DNA from 3 places in the Micromonospora luteifusca genome. Region 1 is predicted to be linked to each of the others. Evidence: riboswitches for the same ligand, from Rfam matches in the RefSeq annotation. Region 1 holds a riboswitch; each other region holds the start of a gene.
What was found. A riboswitch is a leader RNA that binds a small molecule or an ion and turns the genes downstream of it on or off. The one in region 1 is predicted to bind cobalamin.
Positions count from the first base shown of each region.

Region 2: it holds a riboswitch for cobalamin, as region 1 does, so the genes downstream of both, cobN (cobaltochelatase subunit CobN) here and JOD64_RS28955 (CbtB domain-containing protein) in region 1, are expected to answer to the same signal.
Region 3: it holds a riboswitch for cobalamin, as region 1 does, so the genes downstream of both, bluB (5,6-dimethylbenzimidazole synthase) here and JOD64_RS28955 (CbtB domain-containing protein) in region 1, are expected to answer to the same signal.

Region 1 covers NZ_JAFBBP010000001.1:6,433,059-6,436,326, reverse strand. Annotated here, with positions in the region: gene JOD64_RS28965 (ABC transporter permease) at 1-362, opposite strand, end outside; gene JOD64_RS28960 (amidohydrolase family protein) at 603-1,481, opposite strand; cobalamin riboswitch at 1,719-1,865, shown strand; gene JOD64_RS28955 (CbtB domain-containing protein) at 1,900-2,103, shown strand; gene JOD64_RS28950 (CbtA family protein) at 2,094-2,867, shown strand; gene JOD64_RS28945 (histidine phosphatase family protein) at 2,864-3,268, shown strand, end outside.
Region 2 covers NZ_JAFBBP010000001.1:11,604-14,871, forward strand. Annotated here, with positions in the region: gene cobN (cobaltochelatase subunit CobN) at 1-1,873, opposite strand, end outside; cobalamin riboswitch at 2,145-2,322, opposite strand; gene JOD64_RS00050 (hypothetical protein) at 2,641-2,976, opposite strand; gene JOD64_RS00055 (RNA polymerase sigma factor) at 3,196-3,268, shown strand, end outside.
Region 3 covers NZ_JAFBBP010000001.1:4,776,626-4,779,893, reverse strand. Annotated here, with positions in the region: gene JOD64_RS21810 (CU044_5270 family protein) at 1-80, opposite strand, end outside; gene JOD64_RS21805 (RNA polymerase sigma factor) at 99-671, opposite strand; cobalamin riboswitch at 1,019-1,218, shown strand; gene bluB (5,6-dimethylbenzimidazole synthase) at 1,249-1,875, shown strand; gene JOD64_RS21795 (vitamin B12-dependent ribonucleotide reductase) at 2,008-3,268, opposite strand, start outside.

The DNA.
Region 1 (3,268 bases):
AGCGCGCCGACGCCGATCGCCACGATCGTCGCCGCCCAGAGCGAGAAGCCGAGGTCGCGGACGACCATCGCGCCCGCGACGCCGGCCAGCGCGGCGATCGACCCCACGGACAGGTCGATGCCCTTCGTGATGATGACCATCGTCTGCGCCGTGGCGATGATGGCGATCACCGCGGTCTGCGCCCCGATGTTGAAGAGGTTGTCCGCGGTCAGGAAGTAGGGACTGGCGAGGGTCAACGCGATGAACAGGACCACGAGCGCGGTCGCGGCGGTCAGCTCGGAGACGGCGTGGGAGATCCGTTCCCGGAACCAATCGCTGAGTTCGCCGCGCTGCGAGCCGGCGGCTGCCTCGACCGTACTCATCGTCGGACCTCGCATGCCCGGGCACCGCCCGTAGAGATAGGTCGGATGTTTCCCTCGATCAGGCGTTACCTTGCCACGCATCTACATATGTTGCCAAGGTCTTGCCGACATGTTTTGTCAGCGATGCCCAGGCCACCACGGGCATACGTCTGATCAAACTGGCACAACCTGCGACCGATCGATCACCATGCCCAGGCGGGGAGGGGCTTTCGGCCCGTCAGGCCGCGAGCCGCTGCGGCCTCACGACGTCTCCAGCCGGTAGGCCCGACGGGCCGTCTGTCGCCAGATCGCCGCACGCTCGTCGTCGCGGAGCGGGTCCAGCAGGTCGGTGAGGGCCTCGACCCAGCGGGTGTACGAGGTGGCGAGCAGACACACCGGCCAGTCCGAGCCGAACATCAACCGGTCCGGGCCAAACACGTCGAGCGCGTGCTCGACGGCGGGCCGCACATCCGCCGTCGTCCAGGACGGGCCGTCCACTTCGGTCACCAGGCCGGAGAGCTTCGCCGTCGTGTTGGGCTCGGCGGCGAGCGTACGCAGGTCACGGGGCCAGTCGCCGAGGCCGGCACGCCCGAGCGACGGTTTGCCGAGGTGGTCCAGGACGAACCGCATCTGGGGCAGATCGCGGACGAGCCGGGTGGCCGCCGGCAGTTGGTGGTCGCGCACCAGCAGGTCGAAGGCGAGGCCAGCGGCGCCGACCGCGGCGATGCCCCGCCGGACCTCCGGGCGGTCGAGGTACGCCGGGTCAGGTTCGGATTGGACGAGGTGCCGGATCCCGACCAGCCGGTCTCCACCCCGTGCGGCCCGGAGCCGGTCGAGGCGATGGTCGACGTCGTCCGCGGTGAGGTCGACCCAGCCGACGACTCCGGCGATGAGGGGGTCGTCGGCCGCGATGCCCAGCAGTTCGGGCGTCTCCGTCCGGGCGGCGACGGACTGCACGACGACGGTCTGGGTGACCCCGACGGCCCGGGCTGCCGGGGCCAGGTCGACCGGAGTGAAGTCGTCGTCGATCACGGCCATGGTGTGCGGATCGATCCAGGGCTGCGGGTGCCGTGCCCGGACCCAGAGGTGGTGGTGCGCGTCCACGATGCCCGGTCCCGACGGGGTTTCGTTGGTCGTCATCGGACACGTCCCAGCGCGCTCACGTACACCCACACCCCGCCCAGTCATTGGTCAGACGTCCGGGTCGGCCCGGTGCTTCGGACCCATCCGGCAGTTTGACCATGTTAGCGGTAACAGGGCGCTCGCGGGTCGCAGGCGGCGCGCCACGACCAATCAAGCATCATATCTTTGACATCCACCCCCATGGCTACCCTCTCGTCGGCCCGTTCGGCTGGCGGGGCCGGGTTGACCGACTGCGGCGGCACCGATACCGTCGACCCACTATCTGCGGCGACGCGAGGGAAGCCGGTGTGAATCCGGCGCGGTCGCGCCACTGTAAGCGGTTCCTCAGTCTCACCACGGGGACCGCGAGCCAGGACGCTCGGTCGTCCGCAGCCTTGCGATGGGGACGCGTCATCCCCGGGGAGGTTCGTGTTCCATGTCTACTTCCACGTCCAGCCAGCCGTTGGTGCACCCCGCTGCCAGTGCGCGTCTGTTGTGGACGGTCCTGGCGACCGTTGCGGTGCTCAGCCTGCTGGCCTACCTCGTCGCCTTCGATCAGGGAGCCGTCTCGCGCAGCGGCATGTACCTGCACGAGCTGATGCACGACGGCCGGCATCTGCTGGGCGTTCCGTGCCACTGACAGCCACCACCGCTCCCCCGTTCGTCACCGTCCTCGTCCGTGGGCTGCTCGCCGGTCTGATCGCCGGCCTGCTCGCCGGGGCGTTCGCCTACGTCGCCGGTGAGCCGCACGTCGAGGCGGCCATCGCCATCGAGGAGGCGGCGGCGCACGCCGAGCCCGCGGCCGGTGGGCACGATCATGAGGACGCCCTGGTCAGCCGGACGGGTCAGCGCGGCGGCCTGTTCCTGGCCACCGGCCTGTTCGGCGCCGCGATGGGTGGCCTGCTGGCCACGGCGTACGCCCTGCTGTCCCGTCGGCGACGGATCTACGACGACGACGGCCGGGCGGGTCTGCTGCTGGCCGGCGCGGCACTGCTCGGCGCAGTGATCGTGCCGTTCCTGAAATATCCGGCGAACCCTCCGGCCGTCGGCGACCCGGCCACCTTCAACCAGCGCACCGTCACCTATCTGCTGATGGTGGTGCTCGGTCTGGTGGCGGTGTGGAGCGGGTCGCTGGGCTATCGGGCGGTCGGCGACGCGGCGCCGACGTGGCAACGCGCCGCTGCGGCCGCTGCCGGGTTCCTGCTGGTCACCGTGGTGGCCTACGTGGTGATGCCCTCCTTCCAGGAGGTCCCGGACGACTTCCCCGCGACTCTGCTGTGGGACTTCCGGCTGGCCTCGCTCGGCACCCAGGTGGTGCTCTGGACCGGGATCGGCCTGCTGTTCGCGGCGCTGATGCACCACGACCGGCGTCGCCGGGCCGCCGCCGCGCTGCCGGGCACGTGATCCCCACCAGCCTCCGGCTGGTCGCCCACGGTCACACCACCGCCCTGCGCCGGGCTCGGTTCGGTGGGGCGGACGACGGCTTGGACGAGGGCGGCCTGCGTGCCGCCCTCGCCCAGGCCCGCACCGAATCGGGCCGGCGCGGGCACCTGCGTGTCGACGATGCCTGCCTGTCCGGTCCGGAGGCGGCCGCCACACAGACCGCCGACGCCTTCGGTCTGCTGCCCACCATCGAAGCGGCATTGGCCGACTGTGACTACGGCGACTGGACCGGACGGTCGTTCGAGGAGATCGCCGTCGAGCAGCCGCAGGCGCTGCATGAGTGGATGTCCATACCGGACTCGGCCCCGCACGGAGGCGAATCCGTCGCGACGGTGCGGGACCGGGTCGGTCGTTGGCTGGAC
Region 2 (3,268 bases), 6.4 Mb from region 1:
GCAGGTCGTGGTGCAGTTCGGCGGCACGCACCAGGTCCCAGATCTGCGCCCGCACGGTGGGCACCTTGGCCGGGTCGAGCGCCTGCACGGTGGCGTACTCGTCGAGCAGTTGCTCCAGCTTGGCCAGGTCGCCGTAGGTTTCGGCGCGCGCCATCGGCGGCACCAGGTGGTCGATCACCACGGCGTGTGCCCGCCGTTTGGCCTGGGTGCCCTCGCCGGGGTCGTTGACGATGAACGGGTAGACCAGCGGCAGGTCGCCGAGGACGGCGTCGGGTGCGCAGTCGGCGGCCAGGCCGAGGCCCTTGCCGGGCAGCCACTCCAGGGTGCCGTGCTTGCCCAGGTGCACCACGGCGTCCGCGCCGAAGCCGCCGTCGGCGACGGGCGCGGCCAACCAGCGGTACGCGGCCAGGTAGTGGTGGCTGGGCGGCAGGTCCGGGTCGTGGTAGATGGCGATCGGGTTCTCCCCGAAACCGCGTGGCGGCTGGATCAGCAGCACCACGTTGCCGAAACGCAGCCCGGCGAGCACGATGTCGCCGCCCTCGGTGTAGAGCTCGCCGGGCGGCTCACCCCAGTGTTCGCGCATCCGCTCGCGCAGCTCGGCCGGGACCTGGTCGAACCAGCGTCGGTAGGTCTGCCCCGCAATCCGGGCCTCGGCGCCGGCCAACTGTTCCGGGGTGAGCCATTCCACGTCGTGACCACCGGCGGCGATCAGCGCGTGGATCAACGCGTCCCCGTCGGTGGGCGGCGGCGCGGCGCCCAGGTCATAGCCGTCCTCGGCCAGCGCGGCGAACAACCGGACCGCCGAGACCGGGGTGTCCAGCCCGACGGCGTTGCCGACCCGGGAGTGCTTGGTGGGGTACGAACTGAGCACCACGGCGACCCGCTTGTCGTGGTTCGGCAGGTACCGCAGCCGGGCGTGGCGCACCGCGATGCCGGCGACCCGGGCGGCCCGCTCGGGGTCGGCGGCGTAGACCGAGAGGCCGTCCGGGTCGATCTGCTTGAACGAGAACGGCACGGTGATGATCCGGCCGTCGAACTCGGGGATGGCCACCTGCATCGCCGCGTCCAACGGGGACAGTCCGGCGTCGCTGCCGGCCCACTGCTCACGGGTGCTGGTCAGGCAGAGCGCCTGGATGATCGGCACCTCCAGGGCGGCCAGTGCGCCGACGTCCCAGGCGTCCTCGTCGCCGCCTCCGGAGGCGTCCGCGGCGACCGCGCCGCCGGCCGCGAGCACGGTGACCAGCAGCGCGTCGCAGCGGGCGAAGAGCCCGAGCGGACCGGCGGTCGCGGTCAGCCCGCGCAGCGAGCCGCAGAAGATCGGCAGCGGGTTGCCGCCGGCCGTCCGCACCGCCTCGGCCAGCACGTCGACGAAATCGGTGTTGCCGGCCAACGCGTGCGCCCGGTAGAAGACGATCCCCACGGTGGGCTGTTCCGGATTGGTGGGGTACTCGCGGTGCACGCCGTACGCCGGAGTCGGTGCGGGTGGGGCGAACCCCTCGCCGGTGAGCAGCACCGTGTCGGACAGGAACCGGGCCATTTGCCCGAGGTTGTCCGGGCCACCCTCGACCAGGTACGCCAGCGCCTGGGTGACGACCCCGGACGGCACGGTGGAGATGGCCATCAGCTCCGCGTCGGGTAGTGCCTCGCCGCCGAGCACGGCCGTCGGGATGCCGCTGTCGAGCACGGTGGCGAGGCCGTCCGGCCACGCCTGCCGACCGCCAAGGAGGCGTACGACGACGAGGGCGACCCCGTCGAGCAGGGCGGGCACCTCGTCGGCGGCGACCCGGGCGGGGTTGGCCAGCCGGTAGTCGGCACCGCTGGCGCGGGCGGCCAGCAGGTCGGTGTCGGCGGTGGAGAGCAACAGGATGCGCACGGCAGGCTCCGGACAGTGACGTCGAGGCGCTCGCGGGAGCGACCCGGCATGAGGGATGGGCGCAGGGTTCGGCCTGGTCAGCGGCGCAGGGCCGGAGACGACGGGCGGTGCGGTACGGACTCAGCGGTGAGCGGAGAGATCGCGCCCGGGAGCCGGTGGGCCGACGATGCTGCCGATCGTGGCGACGGCACGGCAGCCGCACGAGCCACGACGATATCGGTCGATGAATGAGACGCCCTGCGTCATCGGGTCCTCCTCGGGTGTCCACGCCCTGGGGTACGTCCCGACGGCCGAAGTATCCTGGCTTCCGGATCGACGCTCTTCCCCCGGCCTTCCAACCGCAGACACACGGCCGTGACTCACGAGGGGGGATCGCTCCCCGGTGACAGTGGCGGGACCGCGTCGGATTCGCACCGACTTCCTTCACTGCCGTCAGGCCGCGAATGCTGCCACACCCTCGCGCCGCCGGTCAACGCAGACCCCGGCACCGCCCCGCCATGCTCACCACATTGACCTGCGGAAATATCGGCGCGCGGGGTTGCCTGATGCACGAGACGACGAGCTGATTGGCCGGTGGCGGCGTGACCCTGCGGAGGGAGCCGACTGTCTGTGTGACTCCCTTGAAGCTGATGCCGTAGACGCGGAGGTGTTCAGCGATCACTCGCACGTGCGGAACCCGATGGGCGTGCAGGAACATCCCCGGTCTAGCCGGGCATCCTGACGGAACGGGCGACTGCGCCGCTCGCCATGATCCGCTGCCGCGGGGCTCAGCGGGCGTGGCGTTCCGGGTGGGCTCGGCTCCAGGTCCGCATCCGTTCCGGGTAGCCGGTGCGGGCCGCCTCGTACAGCGGCACCGCGTGCTTGCGGGCGATGGCCCCCGCCGCGCGTGGCGTGCCGGTACGGCGACGGATCCACTCGCCGTCGTGGGCGATCGCCACCACGGTGGTGTCCGTCGCGGTCGTCTCCGGCTCCAGGTAGAACTCCACCCCCCGCCGAGAGGCGACGAACGACTCCAGCGCGGCGAGATCGTCGCGGGTCGCCTCGCGGTCCAGCTTCGTCGGGGTCGCCTCGGCACCCCGTGACCGGCGGTTGAACCAGCTCATGACCAGCCCCTCTCCTCGACGCCCTCCAGTGCAGCACCGATTCCTGGCAATACGCTGCACGCCGGGTGGGAGACAGCTGAGCCACTTTTCGAGAACCCGGAGTTGGAACCGGCAGCGCGTGAGCGGTGTCATGGGTTGTGACCGGAACGGAGGTTCGCCCTGGACGACGACGCACTCGTCACCCGCGCTCGGGCAGGTGACCTGGAGGCGTACGACCTCCTGGTCGCCCGGCACACCGCGTCCGCGTACCGGACGGCGGTGCTGCTCGGCGCGGGCTCGGACTCCGAGGACG
Region 3 (3,268 bases), 1.7 Mb from region 1:
GCCCGCCGGGCGACGTGGGCGGTCAGATCCGTGAGGAGCTGCTCCTCGAAACCGGGCGGCGACTGGTCGGTCTTGTTCATGGCGTCATCTCCGTCTCTTCAGGCGAGGGTGGTGGCTGCCGGGTAGGCGAGAACGGCGCGGACGACGCGACGGGCGCGATGCAGGCGGACCCGGGCGGCGACCGGCGACACCCCGAGCACGGTCGCCGCCTCCGCGACGGTGAGGCCGTCCACGGCGACGAGTTCGACAAGCGTCCGGGCGCCCTCGGGGAGCTCGCTCAGCGCGCGACAGGTGCGGCGGGCCGCCGCCTCGGCGTCGATGCGCTCCTCGATGCGGGCGATGTCATCGGGGCCCAGGTCCCGTCGTCCGGCCAGTCGGCCGGTCACCCGCAGCCGTTGGGCCGCCCGACGCCGCTCGTCGCCGATGACGTTGCGGGCCACCCCGTACAGCCAGCCGACCTGACTACCCCGGTCCGGCCGGTAGCCGGCCGCCGACTCGATCACCGCCAGGAACACGTCGGCGGTCAGGTCGGCGGCGAGATGTGGGTCGTCGACCCGCCGCGCCACGAACCGGCCCACCGCCTCCAGGTGCCGCCGGTAGAAGGCCTCGAAGGCCACCGGATCGGTTCCAATGCCGGAGATGTCATCATCGGCTTGGCTGGGCTCATTCACAGGCCGTCCCCTCTCGTAGCCTCCACACCTCTTCTTCGTCAGGCGGAGCGCGGGTGTTACCGAACCATCCGGCACGACCACCGGCGCCCGCTCCTGCCGACTGATTGCCCCCTCGTGCCGCCGACGCGGCACGGAGTGCCTGCCCGCGCGGCTCGATTGGCGGCACCAATCCCGACGAGAGCGGTATACCTCAGAGTCATAAATGACCGTGAGGTATACCGACGAACGGCAGCACGCCCCCGGGGCGGGTCTGCCCGGCGCTGAAGGCAGCGCTGCTGGCCCAACTGGGCAGCGCCCTGGTGATGCGGCATCATCGAAGCACCGGCGACGGGCCGCTATGGTGGGCGGTGGCACAAACGTTGCGAGGTGCCCCACGTGAGTGGGGAGAATCGGGAAGCCGGTGTGAGTCCGGCACGGGCCCGCCGCGGTGACCGGAGAGCTGCCACCCACGCGCACCAGACGCAGCCACTGGCCCTGAAGGGCTGGGAAGGCGGGTGACCAGCGTAGATCCGGGAGTCCGAAGACCGGCCTCGCGTCATCGGCCCCGTCAGGGGCGCGAGCGTAGCGGGAGCCTGCCTTGAACACCGGACTCTACGAGACCATCCATCGCCGCCGGGACGTGCGTGGCCAATTCACCGGGGCGCCGATCCCCGCCGAGACGTTGGACCGGATCCTCACGGCGGCGCACGCCGCGCCGAGCGTCGGTCTCTCCCAGCCCTGGGACTTCATCCTGGTCCGTGATCCCGAGCTGCGGCAGGAGTTCCACCGGCACGTGGAGCGGGAGCGGAACGCCTTCGCGGCCACTCTCGACGGTGCGGCGGCGGAACGCTTCGCCCGAATAAAGATCGATGGCGTACGCGAGTCGACGTTGTCGGTCGTGGTCACGTACGACCCGGAGCGGGGTGGGCCGGCCGTTCTCGGTCGTCACGCGATCGCCGACGCCGGCCTCTACTCGGTCTGTCTGGCGATCCAGAACCTGTGGCTGGCCGCAACCGCCGAGCAACTCGGGGTCGGCTGGGTTTCGTTCTACCGGGAACCGTTCCTGCGCGACCTGCTCGGCATCCCGGCCACCGTCCGCCCGGTGGCGTGGCTCTGCCTCGGCCCGGTCACCCATCTGGAGCAGACGCCGGACCTGGAGCGGCACGGCTGGCGCCAGCGACGTCCCGTGTCGTCGGTGACCCACCAGGATCGTTGGTCCGAGTGACCTGAACACTCACGTCAGCGCCGCGATGCGCCGTCGACCACCTGCTCGCGATCGTCCGCAACGGACTCAAGCGGATCCGCACCGACCGACGAGCCCCGGGCGCGTCAACGCCCGGGGCTCGTCGATGACGTGTCAGCTGCAGCCGCTGGTGGAGCCGCAGCCCTCGCAGACGTAGCAGCTACCGGCCGGGCGCATCTTCGTACCGCAGGTGAAGCAGAGCGGTGCGTCGGCGGCCTTGCCGATCACGGCCTCGAGCAGTTCCGTGCTGGAACCCACGCTCGGAGCCGGCTTGGCGACGGCCACGTCGGCCATCTCCTGGGCCGGCTGGGCGACGGCCTCCGGCTTTGCCGGGGTCTCCACCGGTGCCGAGGACGCCATCGCGGTGAGCTCCACGCCGGTGACCGCGGCGGCTTCGGCGTCGGCCTCGGCCCGCAGCTGCGCGGCCCGCTCGGATGCGGTGAAGATGCCCAGCTCGGCGCGGCGCTCGTAGGGCAGGAAGTCCAGCGCCAGGCGACGGAAGATGTAGTCCATCACCGAGGCCGCCATCCGCACGTCCGGGTCGTCGGTCATACCGGCCGGCTCGAAGCGCATGTTGGTGAACTTGCTGACGAACGTCTCCAGCGGCACGCCGTACTGCAGGCCGATGCTGATGGCCACCGAGAAGGCGTCCATCACCCCGGCCAGGGTCGAGCCCTGCTTGGACATCTTGAGGAAGACCTCACCGAGGCCGTCATCCGGGTAGGACGACGCGGTCAGGTAGCCCTCGGCACCACCGACGGAGAAGCTGACCGTCTCGGACGGACGCTTCTTCGGCAGGCGCTTACGTACCGGCCGGTACTCGATGACCTTCTCCACCGCGACCGGGGCGGCCGGCGCGGTCTCGACGGCGGCCGGCTGGGTGGCCTTGTTGGACTTGGCCACCGAGAGCGGCTGACCGACCTTGCAGTTGTCCCGGTAGATCGCCAGGGCCTTGAGGCCGAGCTTCCAGCCCTCGAAGTAGATCTTCTCGACGTCCTCGACGGTGGCCGCCTCCGGCATGTTGACCGTCTTGGAGATGGCACCGGAGACGAACGGCTGGATGGCCGCCATCATCCGCACGTGCCCCATCGGGGCGATCGTCCGCTCCCCCATGGCGCAGTCGAAGACCGGGTAGTGCTCCGGCTTGAGGCCCGGGGCGTCCACCACGTGGCCGTGGTCGGCGATGTGCTCGACGATCGCCTCGACCTGCTCCTCGGGGTAGCCGAGGCTGCGCAGGGCGCGCGGCACCGTCTGGTTGACGATCTGCATCGAGCCGCCGCCGACCAGCTTCTTGAACTTGACCAGCGCCAGGTCCGGCTCCACGCCGGTCGTGTCGCAGTCCATCATGAAGCCGATCGTGCCGGTCGGGGCGAGG